DNA from 2 places in the Neobacillus sp. DFD-2R genome. Region 2 is predicted to be linked to the other one. Evidence: a T-box and tRNA genes for the amino acid it is inferred to sense, from the RefSeq annotation. Region 2 holds a T-box; the other holds one or more tRNA genes.

The links. The T-box of region 2 lies ahead of ileS (isoleucine--tRNA ligase). A T-box ahead of a tRNA ligase gene usually reads a tRNA of that ligase, here a tRNA-Ile.
Region 1: it has a tRNA-Ile gene. The T-box ahead of ileS (isoleucine--tRNA ligase) is inferred to sense a tRNA for this amino acid. The anticodon was not compared.

What each region holds. Positions count from the first base shown of each region.
Region 1 covers NZ_CM173228.1:5,426,884-5,437,379, forward strand. The annotation lists gene tmk (dTMP kinase) at 1-155, opposite strand, end outside; gene AC3ANV_RS27320 (aminotransferase class I/II-fold pyridoxal phosphate-dependent enzyme) at 185-1,621, opposite strand; gene AC3ANV_RS27325 (sigma factor G inhibitor Gin) at 1,686-1,889, opposite strand; rRNA gene rrf (5S ribosomal RNA) at 2,149-2,264, opposite strand; rRNA gene AC3ANV_RS27335 (23S ribosomal RNA) at 2,355-5,290, opposite strand; tRNA gene AC3ANV_RS27340 (tRNA-Ala) at 5,446-5,521, opposite strand; tRNA gene AC3ANV_RS27345 (tRNA-Ile) at 5,531-5,607, opposite strand; rRNA gene AC3ANV_RS27350 (16S ribosomal RNA) at 5,725-7,274, opposite strand; gene AC3ANV_RS27355 (pro-sigmaK processing inhibitor BofA family protein) at 7,655-7,918, opposite strand; gene AC3ANV_RS27360 (YaaL family protein) at 8,008-8,226, opposite strand; gene recR (recombination mediator RecR) at 8,245-8,841, opposite strand; gene AC3ANV_RS27370 (YbaB/EbfC family nucleoid-associated protein) at 8,854-9,174, opposite strand; gene dnaX (DNA polymerase III subunit gamma/tau) at 9,194-10,496, opposite strand, start outside.
Region 2 covers NZ_CM173228.1:4,077,750-4,088,245, reverse strand. The annotation lists gene ftsZ (cell division protein FtsZ) at 1-324, shown strand, start outside; gene spoIIGA (sigma-E processing peptidase SpoIIGA) at 584-1,522, shown strand; gene sigE (RNA polymerase sporulation sigma factor SigE) at 1,567-2,286, shown strand; gene sigG (RNA polymerase sporulation sigma factor SigG) at 2,606-3,385, shown strand; gene AC3ANV_RS20325 (YlmC/YmxH family sporulation protein) at 3,483-3,752, shown strand; gene pgeF (peptidoglycan editing factor PgeF) at 3,834-4,664, shown strand; gene AC3ANV_RS20315 (YggS family pyridoxal phosphate-dependent enzyme) at 4,661-5,341, shown strand; gene AC3ANV_RS20310 (cell division protein SepF) at 5,354-5,857, shown strand; gene AC3ANV_RS20305 (YggT family protein) at 5,863-6,126, shown strand; gene AC3ANV_RS20300 (YlmH family RNA-binding protein) at 6,156-6,929, shown strand; gene AC3ANV_RS20295 (DivIVA domain-containing protein) at 7,015-7,530, shown strand; T-box leader at 7,582-7,827, shown strand; gene ileS (isoleucine--tRNA ligase) at 7,901-10,496, shown strand, end outside.

The DNA.
Region 1 (10,496 bases), 1.3 Mb from region 2:
TCCAATATAACTCTTCTAATTTGCTCAGCTATATCAATTCCGCCCGGCTCCCTTGTTAATAAGGTATTTTTAAACTGTTCTGCTACCATGCTGATAATAGTTGTCTTCCCTGCTCCATCAGGTCCCTCAAATGTTATAAAAATTCCACTTTCCATCTATTTAAACCTCCAAAACTGTCCTTTTCTTAAGATGTCCAAAAAACTTTTATAAAGCCTTCTTCCAGTAAGAAGCCTCCTTGAATCTTCGCTTGCTTATCTATTAATTTTTCAAGATACTTTATCTTTTCATTTGATATCCTTTCCCCCCGTAAAAGCAATGGTATGCCGGGAGGATACGGAATAACCGTTTCTGCACATACATGCCCAACTGCTTTTGAGATAGGGATATCTTTTTCTTCATAATTCGACATTTCTTTATAAGCAATGGCCAACTCAGAAATCTTCCGGTTATCCACTTGAAATTCTTCTATTACTTTTTGAAAAGAGAGCCCCTTTAATACTTTTTTTATTCTTGCAGCACTTTCTTCCAAAGAATAGTCTTGTTTTTCTTTTAATAATGGAAGAATCAATAACACATTATGGGGATCGGCCATTTCCGTGAAAAGCCCTAACTCCTCAAATTCTTTTTGCAGTTCAAAACCGCTTAAACCACAGGCGGATTGAATCGTTACCTTCAACGGGTCGCCTAATTTATTTGGATACTCTAACACCCTGACACTTGGAATTTCCGCTAGATCCCTTTTAAATTGATCAATTTCTCTTATTAAAAACTGAACATCCTTCCTTTCATAGGAAGCTAAATAATTCCTTGCCAAATCCAAAGAGGCCATAATTGGATAGGACGGGCTGCTTGTTTGGAACATATGTAAGTAATCCTTTAGAATATCTACATTTACTAATTGGCTATTAAAATGTAAAAACGATCCCATCGTCATGGCGGGGAGTGTTTTATGCGCAGATTGAACCACAATGTCTGCTCCCATTTGAATCGCGGAGAGTGGAAACGGTTCACCAATAATAAAATGCGGCCCGTGTGCCTCATCCACTAAAACAGGGATATTATGCATATGTGCCTCATTAATTACACTTTGTAAGTCATAAACCATCCCATAGTAATTTGGATAGGTCAAAATAATGGCTTTAGCCTTCGGATACAAATGAATAGCTTCCTTGACAGTTTCGAGACTTACGCCTGTGGCTACCTTCCATTCCCGGTTAAATTCAGGCTCTAAAAATATAGGATTTACTTTCGCCAGTGTAAGAGCATTCATAACTGATTTATGACAATTTCTTTGAACAAGAACATGTGTCCCTTCCATGCAAGCTGCCATAATCATTGCCAGATTGCCGACTGTTGAACCGTTGACAAGGAAAAAGCTCTTCATCACTTGATACAGCTCCGCTAAAAGGGTTTCTGCTTCATCTATAACCCCCTCTGGCGAGTGTAAGTCATCCAGCCCCGTTAATTCGGTCACATCAATTTGTAAAATTTGCTGAAAAATATTTGCAGTTGGTTCAAAAATACTGCCATATTTATGTCCGGGGACATGGAAGGAAACAGGCTTTTTCCTTCCATGTCCCACTAATGCTTGATATAAAGGCGTTTTTAATTGATTATTCATTTTTATACTTCCTTCTAAGAGTCTCATCTATTTTAACAAAAAAATAAAGCCCTTAAAGGACTTGTCACGAAAAAATCTCTGGAGTTGTTATTTTTTTTAGCTGCTTTAGAAAATATTTATATTTTGGATCATTTATATCTGTTCGAATTAAATCAGTTTCACATTCTGTGCAAATAAATGAAGTATATAGATGTATGCCTTTTGGTTTTAATTGATCACAAATCACGCACGTTTCCACTAAATGACTATGTGCAAACAATGAACTCAATCCTTCCACCTCCATACACCTATTCTTCCCTTTTTAACTAATTGTATACAATTTTTCGAATAATCTTTTTCAGGACGCTCCTGATTTATATTTTATGTAGCAATGAACATTTGGGTGTATGTCTAACAATGATTTCTTTCAAAACACTTTGTACTTTTTTGTTTTTTTATTTCGAACCATGTGATTATTTACGATAGTTCATTTGTCTTTCAGACATAAAACAAAAAAGACAACCCAAATCAGGTTGTCCTTCATTTTTGCCTGGCAACGTCCTACTCTCACAGGGACAAAGTCCCAACTACCATCGGCGCTGAGAAGCTTAACTTCCGTGTTCGGTATGGGAACGGGTGTGACCTTCTCGCCATTGCTGCCAGACTATTTTCTTTGAGGTTTCATTCCCTCAAAACTGGATAATGCAGAAGAAGTTTGGTAAAAACGAGTTCACCTTGTTCATATAAATATGACTTGGTTAAGTCCTCGAACAATTAGTATCAGTCAGCTCCACACGTCACCGCGCTTCCACCTCTGACCTATCAACCTGATCATCTTTCAGGGTTCTTACTAGCTTGACGCTATGGGAAATCTCATCTTGAGGGGGGCTTCATGCTTAGATGCTTTCAGCACTTATCCCGTCCGCACATAGCTACCCAGCGATGCCTTTGGCAAGACAACTGGTACACCAGCGGTGCGTCCATCCCGGTCCTCTCGTACTAAGGACAGCTCCTCTCAAATTTCCTGCGCCCACGACGGATAGGGACCGAACTGTCTCACGACGTTCTGAACCCAGCTCGCGTACCGCTTTAATGGGCGAACAGCCCAACCCTTGGGACCGACTACAGCCCCAGGATGCGATGAGCCGACATCGAGGTGCCAAACCTCCCCGTCGATGTGGACTCTTGGGGGAGATAAGCCTGTTATCCCCGGGGTAGCTTTTATCCGTTGAGCGATGGCCCTTCCATGCGGAACCACCGGATCACTAAGCCCGACTTTCGTCCCTGCTCGACTTGTAGGTCTCGCAGTCAAGCTCCCTTGTGCCTTTACACTCTACGAATGATTTCCAACCATTCTGAGGGAACCTTTGGGCGCCTCCGTTACTCTTTAGGAGGCGACCGCCCCAGTCAAACTGCCCACCTGACACTGTCTCCCACCCCGATGAGGGGTGCGGGTTAGAATTTCAATACAGCCAGGGTAGTATCCCACCGACGCCTCCACCGAAGCTAGCGCTCCGGCTTCTACGGCTCCTACCTATCCTGTACAAGCTGTACCAAAATTCAATATCAGGCTACAGTAAAGCTCCACGGGGTCTTTCCGTCCTGTCGCGGGTAACCTGCATCTTCACAGGTACTATAATTTCACCGAGTCTCTCGTTGAGACAGTGCCCAGATCGTTACGCCTTTCGTGCGGGTCGGAACTTACCCGACAAGGAATTTCGCTACCTTAGGACCGTTATAGTTACGGCCGCCGTTTACTGGGGCTTCGATTCAGAGCTTCGCTTGCGCTAACCCCTCCTCTTAACCTTCCAGCACCGGGCAGGCGTCAGCCCCTATACTTCGCCTTGCGGCTTCGCAGAGACCTGTGTTTTTGCTAAACAGTCGCCTGGGCCTATTCACTGCGGCTCTTCGAGGCTATTCACCCCAAAGAGCACCCCTTCTCCCGAAGTTACGGGGTCATTTTGCCGAGTTCCTTAACGAGAGTTCTCTCGCTCACCTTAGGATTCTCTCCTCGCCTACCTGTGTCGGTTTGCGGTACGGGCACCTTTTATCTCGCTAGAGGCTTTTCTTGGCAGTGTGGAATCAGGAACTTCGGTACTAAATTTCCCTCGCTGTCACAGCTCAGCCTTCACGCAAGCGGGATTTGCCTCGCTTGCAGCCTAACTGCTTAGACGCGCATATCCAACAGCGCGCTTACCCTATCCTCCTGCGTCCCCCCGTTGCTCAAACGATAAAGAGGTGGTACAGGAATATCAACCTGTTGTCCATCGCCTACGCCTTTCGGCCTCGGCTTAGGTCCCGACTAACCCTGAGCGGACGAGCCTTCCTCAGGAAACCTTAGGCATTCGGTGGATGAGATTCTCACTCATCTTTCGCTACTCATACCGGCATTCTCACTTCTAAGCGCTCCACCAGTCCTTACGGTCTGACTTCAACGCCCTTAGAACGCTCTCCTACCACTGACATCAACGATGTCAATCCACAGCTTCGGTGATACGTTTAGCCCCGGTACATTTTCGGCGCAGAGTCACTCGACCAGTGAGCTATTACGCACTCTTTAAATGGTGGCTGCTTCTAAGCCAACATCCTGGTTGTCTAAGCAACTCCACATCCTTTTCCACTTAACGTATACTTTGGGACCTTAGCTGGTGGTCTGGGCTGTTTCCCTTTTGACTACGGATCTTATCACTCGCAGTCTGACTCCCACGGATAAGTCTTTGGCATTCGGAGTTTGTCTGAATTCGGTAACCCGATGAGGGCCCCTAGTCCAAACAGTGCTCTACCTCCAAGACTCTTACTACGTGAGGCTAGCCCTAAAGCTATTTCGGAGAGAACCAGCTATCTCCAAGTTCGATTGGAATTTCTCCGCTACCCACACCTCATCCCCGCACTTTTCAACGTGCGTGGGTTCGGGCCTCCATCCAGTGTTACCTGGACTTCACCCTGGACATGGGTAGATCACCTGGTTTCGGGTCTACGACCACATACTCATTCGCCCTATTCAGACTCGCTTTCGCTGCGGCTCCGTCTCTTCAACTTAACCTTGCATGTAATCGTAACTCGCCGGTTCATTCTACAAAAGGCACGCCATCACCCATAAACGGGCTCTGACTACTTGTAGGCACACGGTTTCAGGAACTATTTCACTCCCCTTCCGGGGTGCTTTTCACCTTTCCCTCACGGTACTGGTTCACTATCGGTCACTAGGGAGTATTTAGCCTTGGGAGATGGTCCTCCCTGCTTCCGACCGGATTTCACGTGTCCGGCCGTACTCAGGATCCACTCAGGAGGGAACGAAGTTTCAACTACAGGGTTTTTACCTTCTATGACGGACCTTTCCAGATCGCTTCATCTACCCCGTTCCTTTGTAACTCCATGTTGAGTGTCCTACAACCCCAAGAGGCAAGCCTCTTGGTTTGGGCTATGTCCCGTTTCGCTCGCCGCTACTCAGGGAATCGCGTTTGCTTTCTCTTCCTCCGGGTACTTAGATGTTTCAGTTCCCCGGGTATGCCTTCCATACCCTATGTATTCAGGTAAAGATATTGCTCCATTACGAGCAATGGGTTTCCCCATTCGGAAATCTCCGGATCAAAGCTTACTTACAGCTCCCCGAAGCATATCGGTGTTAGTCCCGTCCTTCATCGGCTCCTAGTGCCAAGGCATTCACCGTGCGCCCTTTCTAACTTAACCTAAAAGGTTTATTTCTCTTACTTAAATAAGAGAGAAAACTAAAATGGCAAGGAAAAATTGAACTGCATTTTTCCCTATTACTCGGTTCTTACTTTGACTTCTTCTTTACGATTATCCAGTTTTCAAAGAACGAATCAGACGTTTAAAAACGTCTTTGGTGGAGCCTAGCGGGATCGAACCGCTGACCTCCTGCGTGCAAAGCAGGCGCTCTCCCAGCTGAGCTAAGGCCCCGTTATGAGATGGTGGGCCTAAATGGACTCGAACCATCGACCTCACGCTTATCAGGCGTGCGCTCTAACCAGCTGAGCTATAGGCCCTCACAACGAATAATTATTAAAATAAAGAAAGATTGAATTAATCCTTCAAAACTAAACAAACAAAGAACGTGTCACAAACTGTTTTGTCCGGCTCATATGTCCGGCATATATCCTTAGAAAGGAGGTGATCCAGCCGCACCTTCCGATACGGCTACCTTGTTACGACTTCACCCCAATCATCTGTCCCACCTTAGGCGGCTGGCTCCTTACGGTTACCCCACCGACTTCGGGTGTTACAAACTCTCGTGGTGTGACGGGCGGTGTGTACAAGGCCCGGGAACGTATTCACCGCGGCATGCTGATCCGCGATTACTAGCGATTCCGGCTTCATGTAGGCGAGTTGCAGCCTACAATCCGAACTGAGAATGGTTTTATGGGATTGGCTCGACCTTGCGGTTTTGCAGCCCTTTGTACCATCCATTGTAGCACGTGTGTAGCCCAGGTCATAAGGGGCATGATGATTTGACGTCATCCCCACCTTCCTCCGGTTTGTCACCGGCAGTCACCTTAGAGTGCCCAACTGAATGCTGGCAACTAAGATCAAGGGTTGCGCTCGTTGCGGGACTTAACCCAACATCTCACGACACGAGCTGACGACAACCATGCACCACCTGTCACTCTGTCCCCCGAAGGGGAAAGCCCTATCTCTAGGGGTGTCAGAGGATGTCAAGACCTGGTAAGGTTCTTCGCGTTGCTTCGAATTAAACCACATGCTCCACCGCTTGTGCGGGCCCCCGTCAATTCCTTTGAGTTTCAGCCTTGCGGCCGTACTCCCCAGGCGGAGTGCTTAATGCGTTAGCTGCAGCACTAAAGGGCGGAAACCCTCTAACACTTAGCACTCATCGTTTACGGCGTGGACTACCAGGGTATCTAATCCTGTTTGCTCCCCACGCTTTCGCGCCTCAGCGTCAGTTACAGACCAGAAAGTCGCCTTCGCCACTGGTGTTCCTCCACATCTCTACGCATTTCACCGCTACACGTGGAATTCCACTTTCCTCTTCTGCACTCAAGTCCCCCAGTTTCCAATGACCCTCCACGGTTGAGCCGTGGGCTTTCACATCAGACTTAAAGGACCGCCTGCGCGCGCTTTACGCCCAATAATTCCGGACAACGCTTGCCACCTACGTATTACCGCGGCTGCTGGCACGTAGTTAGCCGTGGCTTTCTGGTTAGGTACCGTCAAGGTACCGGCAGTTACTCCGGTACTTGTTCTTCCCTAACAACAGAGCTTTACGACCCGAAGGCCTTCATCGCTCACGCGGCGTTGCTCCGTCAGACTTTCGTCCATTGCGGAAGATTCCCTACTGCTGCCTCCCGTAGGAGTCTGGGCCGTGTCTCAGTCCCAGTGTGGCCGATCACCCTCTCAGGTCGGCTACGCATCGTCGCCTTGGTGAGCCGTTACCTCACCAACTAGCTAATGCGCCGCGGGCCCATCTGTAAGTGACAGCCGAAACCGTCTTTCAGCTTTTCCTCATGTGAAGAAAAGGATTATCCGGTATTAGCTCCGGTTTCCCGAAGTTATCCCAGTCTTACAGGCAGGTTGCCCACGTGTTACTCACCCGTCCGCCGCTAACCTTCAGGAGCAAGCTCCTAAAGATTCGCTCGACTTGCATGTATTAGGCACGCCGCCAGCGTTCGTCCTGAGCCAGGATCAAACTCTCCAAGAAAGTTGATTAGCTCATTTGTTACGTTGGCTTAGTTTTACTTTCTTAATGAAAGGTCCACTAAAAGTTATTGTTTGTTTGCACGATTTTGTTTGTTTAGTTTTCAAAGATCAATTTCTAATGCCGCTCACAAGCGACTTTATTAATATAACATTTTCAGTTGTTTAAGTCAACAACTTTTTGGATTTGTTTTTCGTCGTTCGCTGACGACTTTTCATATATTACAGCAATTCAGCGAATCGGTCAATACATTATTATAAAAAAATTATTTCGTTTAATTATTAGAGCTAATTCGCCGATTATTGAGCCCCTAAGGGCGAAGACAAAAGGCGCAGTTCCCCTATGAGAAATAGGAAAACCGCTGTTACACAGCGGTTTCGTGGTTAAAAAATCCATTTTTGAATAGCTACTAAAGCAAATAACCCCGGTATCCCTAAGAAACCCGATACAGCCGATGTGGCAAAATTAATAGGTACATGAATGCCGTAACGATTACCCGCAACATTTAGGAAGAATAAGAATAATGCTCCAATTAATAATTTAATAACAGCTTGGCCCACAAATCTTACGGATTTAAACGGACCGCCTGTAAATAATAATAAAAGTATAAGCCCGCCTAAAACGGATATTACGATAATTGGTTCCAAAAAAGCTATCCCCCTCCAAGTTTTATTACTAACTTTATGTACAAGTCTGTAAAAATAGACCATGGATGGGAATAGCTTAATTCTTATTCTTATCTCTTTAGCGTTATACTTCGCTGTTTTGCTTCTTTTAATAGAAAGAAATATTTTACTTCCGCTATTTTTGTTTGACAAATAACTTCCTCTGATGGATCAAAGCTTTTATCTAAAAGCAGTTTTTGCTGCTGCCAATCTGCCTTATATTCAGTTAATTGGGTTAACAGCTTTTCATCAAACTCTTTTCGGAGCCTTCCTTTACGCCGAAAAAACATAGTTGATTCCCCCGGTATTTATAATTCTCTTCGGCCCTCTAACGCTTTTGATAAGGTAACTTCATCCGCATACTCAAGGTCCCCGCCAACAGGAAGACCATGGGCAATTCTTGTCGTTTTAATCCCTGACGGCTTTAACAATCTTGAAATATACATGGCTGTTGCTTCACCTTCAATATTCGGATTTGTCGCTAAGATTACCTCCTGCACCGTTTCGTCCTGCAGTCGCTTTAATAAATCGGGGATATTAATATCCTCCGGTCCAATCCCATCCATCGGAGAGATTGCACCATGTAAAACATGATACAAACCATTGAACTCCTTCATTTTCTCCATAGCGATAACATCTTTTGGATCCTGAACAACGCAGATAATGCTCTTGTCCCTCCGCACATCCTCACAAATGTAGCAAGGGTCTTGATCAGTAATATGCCCGCATACTGAACAATAAGTAAGATTACGTTTTGCATTCACCAGTGCTTTCGCAAAATCAAGTACAGTGTCTTCTTTCATACTTAAGACAAAAAAAGCCAGACGTGCAGCCGTTTTTGGGCCGATACCTGGCAATTTCATAAAGCTGTCTATTAGCTTTGAGATCGGTTCAGGATAATGCATGTATTTCCTCTCCTAAAAAGGAAGATTCATTCCTTTTGTAAATTGCCCCATTGTATTATTGGTCAGCTCATCTACCTTTTTAAGGGCATCATTGGTTGCTGCTAAGACTAGATCCTGGAGCATTTCGACATCTTCCGGATCCACCGCTTCAGGATTAATTTTCACTTCCACTACTTCCTTATGTCCTGTAACAATTACAGTAACCATACCGCCGCCCGCAGTGCCTTCGATCTTTTGCTGACCTAACTCCTCTTGTGCTTTAGCCATTTCCTTTTGCATTTTTTGCATTTGCTTCATCATATTTTGCATATTTCCCATTCCGCCACGCATCATCATTTCTACCTCCAATTAATTAATCAATAATTTCTACAAATTCAGCACCAAACAGTTTTTTTGCCTCCGAAATATGCGGTTCTTCCTCTTGCTTATTTTCACCGCTCTCTCCTTCATCAGCATGCTGCGTACTTAAAAAGCTTTCTCTGATGGATATCCATTGATCTTCAGGAATACCCAACAAAGAAAATCTTTTTCCCGTTAATTCATTTAATGCTGTTGTCATTGTTTCGATAAACCGGGTATTTTCCATAGCCATTTGACAATGAATTTCATGTTTAAATTTTACAATAAAGGCATTTGAGGAAGCGGCCACAGGTTCAGCTTCATTTAATAATGCCGCATGGGATTTCATTAACCTTGTCAGCATTTCTGCCCATTTACTCTTAATTTGATTTAAATCACTTTTCGTTGCTTGTTTTAAAACTTCATTTATTTTACCGACTGCAGGTTGGAAACCTTTTCTCGAAGCTCTTTGAGCAGGTTTTGGTGCAGAAGGGGCTGATTCCTGAGATACCGTTACGCCGCCGGCCTTCAACTGCTGTAATTCATTTTCCAGCTGTTCAATTCTCGAAATTAACTGTAAGACTTGATCTGTCTGAGGTTGTTCTATTTGCTTCACTTCCATTTGGCATAGCTTAACAATAGCGACCTCCAGAAAAATTCTTGGGTGGTTCGTCCAGCGCATTTCTTGCTGTGTTTTATTTAATAGATCAATAAGCTGATATATATGAGCAGTCTGTGTCGATTCTGCCATACGAAGGAAATCATCATCCAACATTACTCTTTCTAAGGATTCCTCAAGATTTGGCGCCGTTTTAAACAGCAGCATATCACGATAAAATAAAATTAAATCCTCAATAAAACGGGTTGGATCTTTACCATGGAATAAAAGCTCCTCCAACACATCTAATCCGGTTGCAACATCCTTCTCTTGGAATGCATTTGCTAATTTGTTTAGAAAGCCCTGTGATACAGAGCCTGTTACAGTAAGCGCATCCTCTAAGGTAACACGTTCCTGACTAAAGGATATCGCTTGATCTAATAAACTTAAGGCGTCACGCATACCGCCTTCCGCTGCTCTTGCAATCATTTGCAGCGCCCGTTCATCGCATGAAACCCCTGTTTCCTCGACAATTAACTTCATCCGATTCACGATCGATTGGGCTGTTATCCGTCTAAAATCGAAGCGTTGGCATCTAGAGATAATCGTCAGCGGTATTTTATGGGGCTCCGTTGTGGCCAAAATAAAAATAACATGCTTCGGTGGTTCTTCTAATGTTTTTAGCAAAGCATTAAAGGCGCTAATGGATAGCATATGC
Region 2 (10,496 bases):
AGTCTATATGAGGTTCAAGAAGCTGCCGATATTGTTGCAACAGCTACTGATCAAGAAGTAAATATGATTTTCGGTTCAGTCATCAATGATAGCCTTAAAGACGAAATCATTGTAACTGTTATTGCAACAGGATTTAGTGAAGAAGTGGTACAACCAAAAGTTACCCGTCCTTCATTTGGACAAACAAAACCGCAAATTAATAATATAAAGAGAGAGCCAAAGCGTGAAGAGATTCCGCAAGAGCCTGTCCGAAATACGAACGTCTCCCAGGAAGAGGCGTTAGATATTCCTACCTTCTTAAGAAACCGAAATAGAAGAAGATAAGCAGCACTTCCTAATTTTAATGAATATATCATCATAGAAAAGGCATAGTTCCAATTGGGACTATGCCTTTTCTAATTTAATAACATAAAAAAAGTGACAAAATCTGTAGGGAATAGTTAAAATTTCTGATTTTTTGATTACAGAAAGTGACACACTTCAGCCCTATATCTACGTTATACTTTTTCCTAAACAGAATAGTAGAATTTAATTCAATAAAGGCATCTTTAACGAAATCTGAAGCATTAAAGGGGGAAGCTGTTTGGTTGTTTATTTAGATGTTATTTGGGCTCTTAATCTGTTTTTTGATAGCCTTCTCCTTTACTTGACTGCTATTTTATTAAAAAGAAGTATCCGTTTATGGAGATTATTAGCTGGAGGTTTTATTGGTTCATTGATCATTTTATTATCGTTTACACCCATAACTGTTTATTCGAGCCATCCTTTATCAAAGCTCTTCTGCTCGATACTAATGGTACTTATGACATTTGGGTATAAACGCTGGCGATATTTTATTAAAGGGTTAATGACGCTTTATGTTTCGACTTTTTTAATTGGTGGAGCTTTGATTGGGGCGCATTATTTTATTCAATTTGATTCCGGATTAACGACGAAAGTTCTTATGTCCAGTGTAAGAGGATTCGGGGATCCAATCAGTTGGGTTTTCGTTTTAATCGGGTTTCCGATTGCGTGGCATTTCTCGAAAAAAAATGTGGAAAGTATGGAAATGACCAAAATCCAATTTGAGCAAATTGTTCAAGTCACGCTAAAAATAAATGAGGAAACATTCGTTTTAAAAGGATTAGTTGACAGTGGGAATCAGCTTTATGATCCTTTGTCAAAGCTTCCTGTTATGTTTGTATCAATCAAAAATAGGATTGATGAAACATGCGATCCAATAAAAAAAATGGCGATGGATCCGGAACCGCTCTTAATGGGAAATGAAGAATTTCCTTCAGAGTGGCAAAATCGGTTGAGAATAGTACCTTGTAAGGTCGTAGGACAAGAACATCAACTTATTGTTGCCGTTAAACCTGATTCCATTTTGATTGAAAAAAACTCTGAAAAATATTTATGTGAAAAGGGCCTTGTTTCCTTTACTCTGCAGCAGCTATCTGCCGACGATGCTTTTCAATGCATTGTACATCCGAAAATGCTCACAGGACCAAAACAGCAGGTTGAAAAGGTGAAAGTAAGTTAATATTACTATACTCAGAAAAACATATTTTAGAAGGAGGAACTTGAGTGAAAAAATGGAGACTTCGCTTATCCTATTATTGGTATAAACTTTTAATAAAATTAGGCTTAAAAACTGATGAAGTATTTTATATTGGCGGAAGCGAAGCATTGCCGCCTCCTTTAAGTAAAGATGAAGAGGAATTATTATTAAAAAAACTACCTGACGGTGATAAGGCAGCAAGATCAATCTTAATAGAAAGAAATCTTCGTCTTGTTGTTTATATTGCAAGAAAATTTGAAAACACAGGAATCAATATTGAAGATTTAATTAGTATTGGGACAATTGGTTTAATAAAGGCAGTAAATACCTTTAACCCGGAGAAAAAAATTAAACTTGCTACATATGCGTCAAGATGTATCGAAAATGAAATTCTAATGTATTTGCGAAGAAACAATAAAATACGATCAGAAGTATCATTTGATGAACCATTGAACATTGATTGGGATGGGAATGAATTATTATTATCTGATGTATTGGGAACCGATGATGACATCATAACAAAAGACCTTGAAGCAAATGTGGACCGAAAATTATTGACGAAGGCATTGCATCAGCTGACAGACCGTGAAAAGCAAATTATGGAGCTTCGATTTGGTTTGACAAATGGCGAAGAAAAAACACAAAAAGATGTGGCTGACATGCTTGGCATTTCACAATCCTATATATCAAGATTAGAGAAAAGGATAATTAAAAGATTAAGAAAAGAATTTAATAAAATGGTTTAATAAGAAAAGCGTAAGCGCCCGTTTAGCGAATTACACTAGTCGTTGGGCGCTCCTCGGAAAAGCTAACGCTTTTCCTTCGTGCGAGGTATCGCTTCCGAAGCTTATTCTTGTGGAGCCGGACAGTTATCGAAGTTCAAAAAAATACTTTTTAAAAATGGGAAAAAAGAATTTTTTTTCATAAAAAACCTTATAAATTCGAGAAGTAATGGCATTTTTCGACATTTATCATCCCCCCGACATAAATGCTTAAGTGCATATTTTTCCTGCTCAAGGAGATACTGTTTTTTGTACAGCAACTCCTATGAGGAGGGAAAAATGATTGACTCGAAATAAAGTTGAAATTTGCGGTGTTGACACATCAAAACTTCCAGTATTAAAAAACGAAGAAATGAGATTACTCTTCAAGCAAATGCAAGAGGGCGATATAACTGCACGGGAAAAGCTCGTCAACGGAAACTTACGTCTCGTTTTAAGTGTCATTCAACGGTTTAACAACCGAGGCGAGTTTGTTGACGATCTGTTTCAGGTTGGCTGTATCGGACTTATGAAATCGATTGATAACTTTGATTTAAGTCAAAACGTTAAGTTTTCCACTTATGCCGTACCAATGATTATTGGAGAGATCCGCCGGTATCTGCGTGATAATAATCCAATTCGTGTTTCAAGATCATTAAGGGATATCGCCTATAAGGCACTTCAGGTGAGAGAACGGTTAATGAGTGAAACCTCACGTGAACCAACGGCTGAAGAGATTGCCAGAGTTTTGGAGGTTCCGCATGAGGAAATCGTATTTGCCCTAGATGCCATCCAGGATCCAGTATCCCTTTTTGAGCCAATTTATAATGATGGCGGCGACCCAATTTATGTTATGGATCAACTAAGCGATGAAAAAAATAAAGATATTCACTGGATAGAGGAGATTGCCTTAAAAGAAGGGATGCGGAGATTAAACGATCGTGAAAAATTAATTTTACGTAAGCGATTCTTCCAAGGAAAAACTCAAATGGAAGTAGCTGATGAGATTGGAATTTCCCAAGCACAAGTATCACGTTTGGAAAAAGCTGCAATAAGGCAAATGAATAAGAATATTCAAAGTTAGGCTGTCCGTTTGGGCAGCTTTATTTTTTGCTTTTAAAGATAAAATCTTCATGGGAATCATATATTTTTTATAATTGAGAAGGTGGGAGTGATAGATGATGGTTAAAATTTCCGATTTTCAAATAAAAGATGTTGTAAATGTAGCCGATGGTAAAAGACTTGGGAATATTGGCGACATTGAAATTAACTTAACAACAGGAAAAATAGAAGCGGTTGTGATTACAGGAAGCGGAAGAGTTCTTGGTTTTTTTGGTAGAGATGAAGATGTTGTGATTCCTTGGAAAAATATCCTTAAGATTGGCCAGGATGTTATCTTGGTAAGATATAAGGGAAGCGAGGAAAAATTATCGGAAGAAGCGGAAAGCTAATCCTGCTTCTTCCGCGATGACCATTTAGCAGATTCATGGTAAACTATAGAAAATCATTTACCGTGAAAAGAGGGTAAAAGAATGGAACCATTCGTTTTACAGAATCAATTATATTTTACGATTGAGAGCTGGATGAACCAATACCCCGGGTTGTTTGCAGGGATTACCACGAAAAACGGCGGCTGCAGTAAAGGGAGCTTTGAAAATCTTAATCTTGGCTTTCATGTAGGAGATGCGCTTGATGATGTTTGTATGAACAGGTCTAAGCTTGCTGAACTTCTTCAATTTCCGTTAAACCGGTGGGTAGGTGCTGAACAAACACATGATATCTTAATAAAAAAAGTAACAAAAGCGGATTGTGGAAGAGGTTCAGATTCCTATGATGATTCCTTTAAAGGTACAGATGGTTTTTATACAAGTGAAAATGATATATTGTTAACGCTTTGCTTTGCCGATTGTGTTCCCCTTTTTTTTATTGCACCTGACAAACATATGATAGGAACAGCACATGCAGGGTGGAAAGGGACTGTCCATAAAATTGCAAGCCGTATGATTGAAGCTTGGGAAGGTGAAGGAATTAATCCTGAGCAAATTTTTGTTACAATTGGTCCGTCTATTTGCGGGAAATGTTATATTGTGGATGACTATGTCATTAACTTCGTACAAAATACACTAGAAGATATTGATAAAAAACCATATAATTTAATAAGCGATGGTCAATATACGTTAGACCTGCGTGAATTGAACAAACACATACTATTAAAAGCTGGGATCCCTGATCAAAACATTCTTATGACAGATTTTTGCTCATGCTGTGATGACAAAGAATTTTTTTCTCACCGTCGTGATCAAGGCGTGACAGGAAGAATGTTAAGTTTTATAGGCTGGAAGGAGCGCGCCAATCGTTTATGAGGGTAGCAGACAAACTTGAAGACATTAAAAAACAAATAAATGAAGCATGTCTTAGGGCAAATCGAAATCCTAATGAAGTGAAATTAATTGCCGTGACAAAATATGTGAGTATCGATAGAGCAAGTGAGGCTCTTGAAGCAGGCATTGATAATCTGGGTGAAAATCGCGATGAGGGCCTTCTGGAGAAGTGGAAGGTTTTAGGGGACAAGCCTAATTGGCATTTTATCGGAACACTTCAAACCAGGAAAGTAAAAAATATTATCGATAAAGTGGAATATATACATTCATTGGACCGTTTATCACTTGCAGAAGAAATTAATAAACGAAGCCCGGGTAAAAAAATAAAATGCCTCGTCCAGGTAAATGTCTCACAGGAAGAATCAAAGCATGGCTTAACGACAGAAGAAGCAATCACTTTTATTAAACAGCTGGGTTCATTTAAGAATATAAGTGTGGAAGGGCTAATGACGATGGCTCCTTTCACAAATGATGAAGAGATTTTACGAAGCTGCTTTCGACAATTATGGAAACTTCGTGATCAAGTACAAGCCCTTAACTTGGACTTTGCCCCTTGTTCAGAACTTTCCATGGGAATGTCCAACGATTTTTCTGTTGCCATTGAAGAAGGTGCAACAATGGTAAGAATAGGTACAGCACTTGTAGGTGAAGATGGTTAAGGAGGGTAAAAAATGACAATTAAATCAAAACTTAAGACATTTTTCTTTTTAGATGATGAACCTAATGATAACAATGATAACTTTCAGGAAGAGGATGCAGAACCGGTAAGGCCTCTTAGACAACAACCTGTTAAAGCTTATCAACAACCTGTTAAAACTTTCCAGCAACCGGTTAAAACTCAACAGCAACCGGTTAAAACACAAAATGTTGTCAGTTTGCAGAGTGTGCAAAAATCTTCAAAAGTAATCTTAGTAGAGCCGCGTTCCTATTCCGAGTCCACAGATATAGCCGACCACTTAAAAAATCGCCGGGCTGTTGTGGTTAATCTTCAACGAATAGACAAAGAACAAGGAAGGCAAATTGTTGACTTTTTAAGTGGAGCGGTCTATACAATAGGCGGAGACATTCAAAAAATCGGTTCCAGTATTTTTTTATGTACACCGGATAACGTTGAGATTTCCGGAAATATTTCTGAGTTGATTCAGGAACACGATTATCAAGATTCGAGGTGGTAGCTTAAATGGGGATGATTTTAGATTTAGTCCAGCAGTTAATTAGTATTTATTCATGGGCGTTAATTATATACATTTTGATGTCATGGTTTCCAAATGCCAGAGATACGGCTATTGGACGATTTTTGGCAAGAATATGTGAACCGTATTTAGAACCATTCAGAAAAATAATTCCACCATTTGGAATGATGGATGTTTCACCTATTGTTGCATTTCTGGTATTAAACTTTGCGAGAAGCGGAGTACACAGTTTATCTGTTTGGCTTACGTAAGAATTTGGAATTAGGTTGTGTTTTCATAAATGAGCATTTATCAGCATTTCCGACCGGAAGAACGGGAATTTATTGATCAGGTCTTACAATGGATGAGTTATGTCGAAACAAATTATGCCTCAAAATTAACTGATTTTCTTGATCCAAGGGAACAGCATATTCTTAAAATGTTAGTCGGTGATCATGGTGATGTAAAATATCAGTTATTTGGGGGGGATCCGGAAGTTGAAAGAAATAGAGCGTTATTATTACCTGATTATCTAACAGCTGTTCAAGATGATTTTCAAATAAGTCTTTTTGAGATCGACTATCCATCCAAGTTTGTTAGCATTGAACACCCTCAGGTTTTAGGTTCTTTAATGTCCTTAGGATTAAAGAGGGGGAAATTTGGTGACATCCTTTTTAAGGATGGTAGAATTCAATTTTTTGTTGCAAATGAGGTAAAGGAATATATCCAAAACAATTTACAAACTATTGGTAGGGCAGGCATAAAATTAAAAGAGATTGAATTAGAAAATGCAATTTCCTCTCAAGAATTATGGGGAGAAAATGATCTTACAGTCTCATCATTAAGACTGGATACAGTTATTTCAGGGATTCATCATATATCTCGGCAAAAATCACAACTGTTTATCCAACAGGGCCTTGTAAAAGTAAATTGGACATTGATTGAGAACTCATCATTTGAATGCGCTGAAGGTGATTTAATCTCAGTGCGTGGACATGGGAGAGCTAAAATTATGTCAATTGATGGAAGAACTAAAAAAGAAAAATGGCGAATAAAAGTAGGTAAGCAAAAATAATTAAATTTAATGAAGGATTTTTAAAAACCTTGTCGAATATTTGTTTTATACATAGAGAAGCTGACATTGATATGGAGGTGGCATGATGCCGTTAACGCCGTTAGATATACACAATAAAGAATTTAATAAAGGCTTTCGTGGCTACGACGAAGATGAAGTTAATGAATTCCTTGACCAAGTCATCAAGGATTATGAATTAGTGCTTCGTGAGAAAAAAGAAATGGAAGAGCGCTTGTCAGAAATGAAAGACCGTTTAGGCCATTTTGTTAATATTGAAGAAACACTTAACAAATCGATTATCATTGCCCAAGAAGCCGGTGAAGAGGTTAAACGAAATGCACAAAAAGAAGCGAAATTAATTATAAAAGAAGCGGAAAAAAATGCCGACCGCATTGTCAATGAATCCCTTTCTAAAGCAAGAAAGATTGCTCTTGAAATTGAGGATTTAAAAAAGCAATCGAAAGTATTCCGCACTCGTTTTAAAATGCTAATTGAAGCCCAGCTTGATATGCTTAACACCGATGATTGGGACCATTTATTAGAGTATGAAATTGATGCAACAGAGTTAAAAGTACATCAAGAAGAGGATTCCTTAGCTTGACGAAATAGTATTGTTTCGCATATAATTTTTTAACAAAGTAAAATAGAATGGAAAATGACGTTGACAGGGATAGTACAATTTTTCTAAAGCTTTCAGACAGCGAGTCGGGGATGGTGAAAGCCCGATAAAGTTGAAAAATTAGAAGATCACCCTCGAGTTCCAGGTCGAACCCCTTAAAGGCAGTAGGCTGTGGCGTTGATTCACGTTACGAATGCTTAAGAGGATGGTACGAATTTCTTTAATATCCGTACGATCTATCAGGGTGGTACCGCGGGAAAAAACCTTCTCGTCCCTATTTGGGATGAGAGGGTTTTTTTTATGGAAAAAAGGTCATTCTGTTCTAAAGAACGAAAAAATGGAGGAAAAACTAATGGAGTATAAAGATACGTTATTAATGCCGAAAACCGAATTTCCGATGCGAGGCAATCTTCCACAAAGAGAACCTGATATTCAGGCGCAGTGGGAAGAGATGGAAATTTATCGAAAAGTTCAGGAGCGGACGAAAGGCCGGCCAATGTTTGTTTTACATGATGGTCCCCCTTATGCCAACGGAGATATCCATATGGGTCACGCCCTCAATAAAATTTTGAAAGACTTTATTGTCCGTTATAAGTCAATGAGCGGCTTTCATGCTCCCTATGTTCCCGGTTGGGATACACATGGACTGCCGATTGAGCAGGCATTAACCAATAAGGGCGTTAAACGTAAAGAAATGACGGTCGCAGAATTCCGCCAGCTTTGTACCAAATATGCCCTTGAGCAAATTGAAAATCAACGTACTCAATTTAAACGTTTAGGAGTTCGCGGTGATTGGGAGAACCCATACATTACACTTAAACCTGAATATGAAGCACAGCAAATTAAAGTGTTTGGGGAAATGGCGAAAAAAGGTTATATTTACAAAGGCCTTAAGCCTGTCTATTGGTCCCCGTCAAGCGAATCCGCTCTCGCTGAAGCTGAGATTGAATATCAGGATAAAAAGTCACCATCGATTTATGTGGGCTTTAAGGTTAAAGATGGTAAGGGGGTTCTTGATACCGATACCCAAATTGTAATCTGGACAACGACGCCTTGGACCATTCCTGCAAACCTTGGAATTTCTGTCCATCCTGACCTAACTTATGTAGTGGTTATGGCTAACGGGAACAAGTACTTAGTTGCTGAAGCACTTTTAGAAGCAGTCACGAAAGAAATAGGTTGGGAAGAAACTACGGTTGTTAAAAAGGTTAAAGGGCAGGAATTAGAATATATCATTGCCGCGCATCCTTTATATGATCGTGATTCTTTAGTGATGTTAGGTGAACACGTCACAACCGATGCCGGAACAGGATGCGTTCATACTGCACCTGGTCATGGGGAAGATGACTTCTATGTCGGACAAAAATACGGCCTTGATGTACTTTGCCCTGTAGATGATAAAGGTGTTATGACAAGCGAAGCACCTGGTTTTGAAGGATTATTTTATGATGCGGCGAACAAACCAATTGCCGAGAGCTTGAAAGAAGCGGGAGCACTTTTAAAACTTTCGTTTTTTACTCACTCTTATCCACACGATTGGCGGACGAAGAAGCCTGTTATCTTCCGTGCGACTGCACAATGGTTTGCATCAATTAAAGACTTCCGGGATGATTTGCTTGAAGCGGTTAAGGAAACGAAGTGGGTACCGGCTTGGGGAGAAACTCGTCTGTTTAACATGGTTCGCGACCGGGGTGATTGGTGTATTTCCCGTCAACGGGTATGGGGTGTACCAATTCCTGTTTTCTATGCGGAAAATGGCCAGGAAATTATTACTGATGAAACCATTGAACATGTTTCTTCATTATTCCGGGAGTTTGGTTCGAATGTTTGGTTCGAACGTGAAACAAACGACCTGCTTCCAGAAGGGTTTACGCATCCGGGAAGTCCAAATGGAACCTTTACAAAAGAAACAGATATCATGGATGTTTGGTTTGATTCAGGTTCATCCCATCAAGCTGTTCTCCTTGAAAGAGAAGATCTCGTGCGTCCTGCAGATCTATATCTTGAAGGGTCTGACCAATATCGCGGCTGGTTCAATTCTTCTTTATCAACAGCTGTAGCGGTAACTGGCAAAGCCCCTTATAAAGGAGTATTAAGCCACGGCTTTGCACTTGATGGTGAAGGAAGAAAGATGAGTAAATCAATTGGAAACGTAGTTGTGCCGGCGAAGGTTATGAATCAGCTTGGGGCAGATATTTTACGCCTTTGGGTTGCATCAGTTGATTATCAGGCAGATGTTCGTGTATCCGATGCGATTCTTAAACAAGTTGCCGAAGTTTATCGGAAAATCCGAAACACCTTCCGTTTCTTATTAGGAAATTTAGCAGATTTTAATCCTGCTGTAGATATGATTGCTTACGAAAATCTTCGTGAAGTTGATCAATTTATGTTAGTTAAACTAAATAAGCTTGTCAAATATGTTCGTAATGCTTATGAAAACTATGAATTTGCAGGCATTTATCACGCAGTTAATAATTTCTGTACGCTCGATCTTAGTGCTTTTTACTTGGACTTTGCAAAGGATGTTCTTTACATCGAGGCAAAAGACAATTATGAGCGCCGTGCGATTCAGACTGTTTTATATGAGTCCTTACTTGCGTTAACAAAACTTGTCTCGCCAATTCTTTCTCATACTGCTGATGAAGTATGGAAGTTTATTCCAGATGTTAAAGAAGATAGTGTTCAATTAACAGATCTACCGGAATATAAAGAACTTGCAAAAGCAGAAGTATTAGAGGAAAAATGGACCGCATTCATGAAGCTTCGAGATGATGTTCTAAAAGCTCTTGAAGAAGCAAGAAATGAAAAGGTCATTGGTAAATCCTTAACTGCAAAAGTTACCTTATATGTAAATGAAAAAACAAAAGCGCTTCTTGACTCGATTCAAGAAAATGTGAAGCAGCTGTTTATCATTTCAGGTTTTGAAGTGGCAGGCTTATATGAGGATG